Linked DNA regions of Cellvibrio sp. PSBB006. The protein of the gene in region 2 interacts with the protein of the main gene of each other region in a pairwise test. Links are inferred from orthologs where the notes say so. Each region holds a gene or a part of one and is shown on either strand. Other genes may lie near its edges. The genes, in order: CBR65_RS00355 and grxD.

Region 1 (3,065 bases), 5.0 Mb from region 2 along the record:
CCAAAAACGCTGCTGAAGATACTCATCAGCTCACCGAACTGGCGGGACAAAAGTTTGAGTTGATGTTCCGTTTGATGGATGCGCATCGCACTGACCTGCAACTGCGCGGCCTGTTGTAATTTCCGCACATATAAAAAAACGGCGCAGCCCTTGGGGGTTGCGCCGTTTTTTTATTGCCTCTCGATCAACTGCTTTTCTTCAACGACAGGACTGACCGCTTGGGTTTGTCGCTGCGCTCAGCATAGCGTTTGGCTTCTTCCTCACGTGCCTTGATGGCCGCCATACGCGGATCATCCGCGCGTGCATAACCACTCTTGCTGCTGTAATGCGTCGCACCATTGTCTGATGCCGCTTTAGCCAGAAACTCCATGCCGCAACGCAACAAACGCGCCTGGTCAGCAAAGCTCAAGTCGGGAGGAAATTTGCCCGGATCAACCGAGGATGGATTACGTGGATTACCTTCGATTTTCAATACGAAGCCACAAGCGTGAGTAGCTGTACCGGCAGCGAGGTCTGCCTCCCAAGCATCAAAGTCCATAAAAATCTCTGCATGATTGCGATGAAGTCGGCATTAAACCACATGCTCTCCTGACCGCGAAGCCATCACATGGTAAATGGCACCTAACTCTACTCATTTATGACTTTGCAGAAGCCGATGTACGTTTTTGCCGCGCTGGTGGTAAGGCACCAATGTGCAATTCATTACGTTGCTTGGCCAGTTCAATCTGCTTCTGGCGTTCAGTAAAACGCTCTTTCTGCTCCGGCGTCAGTTGCTCATAGCACCGAGGGCAACTGACACCGGGGATGTAAAACGTAGAGAGCTTGTCTTCCTCGGTAATCGGGTGGCGACACCCGTGGCATTGATCGTAAACACCCTTTTGCAAGCTGTGATTAACCGCCACGCGGTTATCAAATACAAAGCACTCACCGCGCCACAGGCTCTCTTCTTCCGGCACTTCTTCCAGATACTTAAGGATGCCGCCTTCAAGGTGATATACCTCATCAAAGCCCTGCTCTTTCAGGTAAGCCGTCGATTTTTCACAGCGAATACCGCCGGTGCAAAACATAGCGACTTTCTTGTGTTTGCTCGGGTCCAGGTTTTTGGCCACGAACCCCGGAAATTCCCGAAAGGTTTCCGTCCTGGGATCTATCGCACCTTCAAAGGTACCGATGGAATATTCGTAATGGTTGCGGGTATCCACCACGACCACCTCAGGATCACTGATCAGGGCATTCCAGTCCTGGGGCTTAACGTAAGTGCCCACAATCTTTTGCGGATCTATGCCGTTGACGCCCATGGTCACGATTTCTTTCTTGAGTTTTACTTTCATCCGGTAAAACGGCATGCCTTCGTAGTAAGACTCTTTGTGCGACAAGTTGCTCAGGCGCGGATCGCTTTTGAGGTAATCGAGCAAGCCGTCAATGCCGTCGCGAGTACCAGCAACCGTGCCGTTGATCCCTTCTTCCGCCAACAGCAAGGTGCCTTTCAAGCCCAGTTGATCACATTGCGCTTTCAGGCGTGGCGCAATGGCTTCGTAGTCAGGCAAGGCAACAAATTTGTACAAGGCAGCAACAACAATCGAACTCATAGGGCTTCACTTTCAATATCAGGTTAATGCAGGGCGCGCATTATAGACGCTTAATTTTTGTACAACCAGAGGCAGTTTATTGATGCTTACTGCCGCCCAGGCACTGGGGCGAATCCGGAACAGCCTGGTTAGCCAGCCATTCCTCCGGGCTGTATGTATGCAACGCCAGGGCATGAACCCCCGCCCCCAACTCCTCCGCCAAGGTGGCATAAATGGCTTGATGGCGTTGAACCTGGCGCTTGCCCGCAAAGTCCGCTGATACCAATACCACCTTGAAATGGCTTTCTGAGCCGGGTGGTACACTGTGCATATGGCTCTCGTTGATTACGTCCATATGTATCGGCTGGAATGCCGCACTCAGCTTGGCGCGGATTTGGCTTTCAACAGGTTTCATCGCTGGAACTCCGACTTGGGTCACAAAAATTCCCGGCATTTTACCTCCAACCAGCTACACTTTGTTGACTTGGAGCAAGGAACTGTTCTGACCTGTTAAACCAACCAGACGTATTACCATGAGCGAGCACAAATTCTTCATTGACCGGCGGCGCGGAGATCGCCGTTTGGATCGCGATCCTTGTAAGGATATGCCCCTCGACCTGTACCACCGCAAACGCCGTAAATCCACCGAACGCCGTAACCGCGGGCGGACATTAGAGCAGGACTATTACGCATTTATCGGTCAACCGGACCCACAACGGCGTCATTGATTGATGGTGCAGCATCCCTGGAATCAGACTGAGAAGTCTGGTTCGTTTTCGTTTATCTTCTTTTATATTCTCAGGCTATCGCTGAACGGCGATGTTATTGGTTTTTGAAATGGTGGCGGGGTTTTGGGAAGTGAGTTTGTCGGATTACGGCTTTGCCTAATCCGACCTACGGGGGAGAATTTGCAATAACGTAGGTCGGATTAGCGCAGCGTAATCCGACAAACAACCAGCGTTAAATGCCTGCAAAAGCGCCAGAACTGGCCTTAGCGAGAATAAGCGTAGGCTCGCAGCCGGTTTCCTGCTGGTAATGGTTTTCAACCGTCGCCATCAGGGTGGGGATAAGGGACTGGGGCGCAACGGCCACAACGCATCCGCCAAAACCACCACCGGTCATACGTGCGCCGGCCAAACCTTGCCCGGCTGTATTTAACATATCCACGAGCGTATCTATCGCAGGCACGGTGATATTGAAATCATCGCGCATCGACGCATGGGATTCTGCCATCACACGGGACAGTGTTTTCATGTCCCCGTTCATCAGGGCATCGGCCGCCGTAAGCGTGCGTGCATTCTCTGTTAACACATGACGCGCGCGTTTAAATAGCAGAGGCTCCAACGCGGCCTCGGCGGCCAGCAAATGCTCCAAGGGCACATCACGCAAGCTGCGCTGATTAAAATAGCGCGCCGCCGCCTCACATTGCTCCCGCCGCAGGTTGTATTCACTCTCTACCAGACCGCGTTTAACACCGGAATGAACGATCAGAATTTC
Region 2 (3,239 bases):
TCTGGTCGCCGGCAAATTCGGCATCGTGCAGGTCGCGCAGGGCCGGATTCAACGGCATTCCCAGATAACCGACGGTACGCGAATTAACCTGCAATTTATGGCGATAAATATCGCGGCGCATGCGCGGATCGCCCGCGACAAGGTTTTGTTCTTTGTCGAGCAACACCACCGCGCGGAACAACGCGCTGACCCGCCGGCTGACGTTAATCGGCGGCGCCATCCCGTCGGGCGGGGTGCCGGGTAACGCATCGGGTGGCAAACGCCGGCTCCGGAAATTGTCCATCATAAAAACGGTCAGGTAATCGGGCCAGGCCTCGGGGTTGCTCCTGAACCAATCCCAATTGCCGTGCTCCTGATAATGTTGTTCCAGCTTTTCAATCAACGGCGCCGCACGGGCAATCTCTTTTTGTTCAATGTAATGCCAGAAACCCCGCTCGAAACTGAAACTGAAGAATGCATAGAGCGCACCGGTCAGCACGGCACTGGTAGCTAGTAAGGCGAGGAAGAACTGGGTTCGAAGTTTAAACATGCCTGGCTCAATCTTGTTGCCGTCAATTTTGCAGTGTGCACTTATGCAGGGTGTGCGATCAATGGCTGGCCCGCTTCCTGCGGGGCTAATTGAATATTAACCCCCTATGATTCTGCGAGTTAAGATGGCGCGTCTTTTCAGGTTTATTCATCCGCGGTTTGTTTTGAGCGCAAATTACGCCATTTATTTTGCGTATTTCGCGTTGTTAGGTTTGCGCGCGACGCAGAAAATGGCGAAATGAAAATAGGCAAAGTACTCAGACAACACCGCAACGCCCAAGGCAAAACCTTGGAGGCGGTATCATTCGTGGCGGGCACCGATGCAGGTAATCTGTCGCGTATCGAGCGGGACGAGCAGCGTCCGTCGCTGGACTTATTAGAAGAAATTGCCCGTGCGTTGGGGTTAACGGTTTCTGCAATATATGCTGAGGTGGAAAGCCAGGCGACAGCCGTCAAGGAGCCGAGCGATCGCTATAAAACGGACAAAAAACGTGCCGCAGAGCTGGAAAAACAGGTTAATCAGCTAACCCGTTACTTTTGTTCGCTTTCTCCGGAAGGTCGGGATTTGGCTCTGAATCTGGTGCAAACCCTCAAGAAAGCACATCCCGCGCGGGACGAGAAGACATAGCTGCCCCGACTTGGGTTATTGCGGATTGCCGAGTAGAATGCCAGCCCGATTCGGCTTGCTTTCTGTAGCACCGCCCCCACTATTTCATCTACTGCGCGCTTGCCGCACCCACCGCAAACAGAGGTCAATTACGGTTATGGACGTTTTGGAAACGATCAAGCAACAAATCACCGAAAACCCGGTCATCCTTTACATGAAAGGATCGCCAAATGCTCCCCAGTGCGGTTTTTCCATGCGCGCATCCCAGGCGCTGATGGCCTGTGGCCAGCGCTTTGCCTATGTTGATGTGCTGACCAACCCCGACATTCGCACCGAACTGCCCAAATTCGCCAATTGGCCGACCTTTCCACAATTGTGGGTAAAAGGAGAGTTGGTTGGGGGATGCGACATCATCACGGAGATGCACGAAAAAGGTGAATTAAAAACCCTCGTCGATGCCGCTGTGGTCAATTAACTGCTGGCGGAAAAGCCAGGCACTGCTGGAACCGGATTGTGTGACGCAGGTGAAAACGCCTGTTCCAGCCCACGTGCTGACTGAAACGGTCACCTGCGTCAATTCAAAACAATCCGCTCCAAAAATAAATTCCGATTAGCGTTACCGCCCCAACGGCGCTAAATATGCACAGTGCCAGGCCAAGCAGACGCTTGCGATCATCGCTGCGTTGATCTTCCTGGTCGCGCAACAATTGATGCGCACGCCAGGCAATATCGCGGGATTTCAGCAGTTTTAACTTGATCTTGTTAAGCGCTGTGATATCGGCAATTATTTTTTGCTGACTTGCCGGGTCGCTGGTTTGCGCGCGTTGCGCATGCAGGTTTTCCAATTGCTGTTCCAGCTCGGCTATTTTCTGGTCGATGTTAGCGGACAGCTCATTGATCTTCATAATTGGGTGCTCTTGCGTCAAACGGTGGCGTTTACCTTAGCAGATATCCGCCGTTGGGGGTGTGTAAACAAACACGCTTTACTGGCTCGTTCATAAACCAGGCGGGCTTGTTATAATCGACATCTTTTTTGTGGGTATGGCACCCGCGTGATCTTTCCGATTCTGGAGTTATCAGCTTTCGTGGATAGAAAAACCGATCCTCAATTTCATATTTCGTTTTATGGCCCGCGCTATTGGTTTACCTGGCTAGGCTTGGGCTTTTTTAAATTGCTAGCGAGCCTGCCGGTATCTATCAGTATGCGGCTGGGTGTGGGCATAGGTTATTTGTTTTACTACTTGGCCCGCCCTCGTCGCCATATCACTGAGGTAAATATTGCGCTGTGTTTTCCAGAGTTAAGCGCGCAGGAACAAGACCAGCTGGTGCGTGGAATCATGCGTGCGGTTGGCATCAGCGTAGTGGAAACGTCGATTGCTCTCTGGGGTAGCGATAAGCAAATCAAAGGTCGTTATACCATCAAAGGTGTAGAGCATATCGAAGCAGTGCAAGCTGAAGGTAAGGGCATTATCTTGATGGGCAGCCATCAAACGACGCTTGATTTGGTGGGGCGTATTTTATCCAGCCATATTACCTTTGATGTCTTGTACCGGCGTGATCCCAATCCGTTGTTGTCCTATATGATTTCCCAGGCGCGCGAACGGTTTGCCACATCCGCCATCCCCCGCGACGATACCCGCCAATTGATCAGGAATCTGCGCAAGGGACATTCTGTGTGGTATGCCCCGGATCAGGACTATGGTTTAAAGCATGGGGTTTTTGCACCTTTTTTTGGTGTGAATGCGGCGACGATTGTGGGCACCGGGCGTATTGCTCAAATGGGTCAGGCAAAGGTGATTCCCATGTCGTATTACCGTAATGCCCAGGGGCATTACGAGATCGAGTTTTATCCACCGCTGGATAATTTCCCCAGCGGTGATGACGTGGCTGACGCGACCCGCACCAATGCGGTTATTGAAGAAATCATCCGTCGTCAGCCAGACCAGTATCTTTGGGTTCACCGACGCTTCAAAACACGGCCGCCTGGCGAGCCCAGTTTTTATCGGAAGAAGCGCTGAAAAATTTGGTTTGGTTACACGGCCCTTGCGACAGGTGTATCACCGGCAGCGCAGTAATTTTTTAAGGGTTCCCCAAAAAAGCCGTC

Evidence for each region.
Region 1: the proteins of grxD (region 2) and CBR65_RS00355 interact in binary tests that used the Escherichia coli proteins (3 or more experiments, as listed by UniProt). The link is inferred for Cellvibrio sp. PSBB006 from one-to-one orthologs.

What each region holds. Positions count from the first base shown.
Region 1 is NZ_CP021382.1:75,956-79,020, reverse strand. The notes cover bases 325-3,065. They hold CBR65_RS00355 (BolA family transcriptional regulator), read right to left. Parts: upstream 1,984-3,065; coding sequence 1,666-1,983; downstream 325-1,665. Other genes in these bases: galK (galactokinase), read right to left, coding at 2,529-3,065; CBR65_RS00350 (hypothetical protein), read left to right, coding at 2,102-2,296; CBR65_RS00360 (rhodanese-related sulfurtransferase), read right to left, coding at 636-1,589; CBR65_RS00365 (hypothetical protein), read right to left, coding at 325-538. Outside these bases: CBR65_RS00370 (hypothetical protein), read left to right, coding at 1-119; more of CBR65_RS00365, read right to left, coding at 185-324. UniProt on the Escherichia coli protein: Transcriptional regulator that plays an important role in general stress response. Has many effects on cell morphology, cell growth and cell division. Acts by regulating the transcription of many genes, including dacA (PBP-5), dacC (PBP-6), ampC and mreB.
Region 2 is NZ_CP021382.1:5,046,083-5,049,321, forward strand. What follows is about bases 37-2,951. They hold grxD (Grx4 family monothiol glutaredoxin), read left to right. Parts: upstream 37-1,292; coding sequence 1,293-1,610; downstream 1,611-2,951. Other genes in these bases: CBR65_RS21000 (ATP-binding protein), read right to left, coding at 37-529; CBR65_RS21005 (helix-turn-helix domain-containing protein), read left to right, coding at 767-1,156; CBR65_RS21015 (hypothetical protein), read right to left, coding at 1,714-2,040; lpxL (LpxL/LpxP family Kdo(2)-lipid IV(A) lauroyl/palmitoleoyl acyltransferase), read left to right, coding at 2,221-2,951. Also shown: more of CBR65_RS21000, read right to left, coding at 1-36; more of lpxL, read left to right, coding at 2,952-3,153. UniProt on the Escherichia coli protein: Monothiol glutaredoxin involved in the biogenesis of iron-sulfur clusters.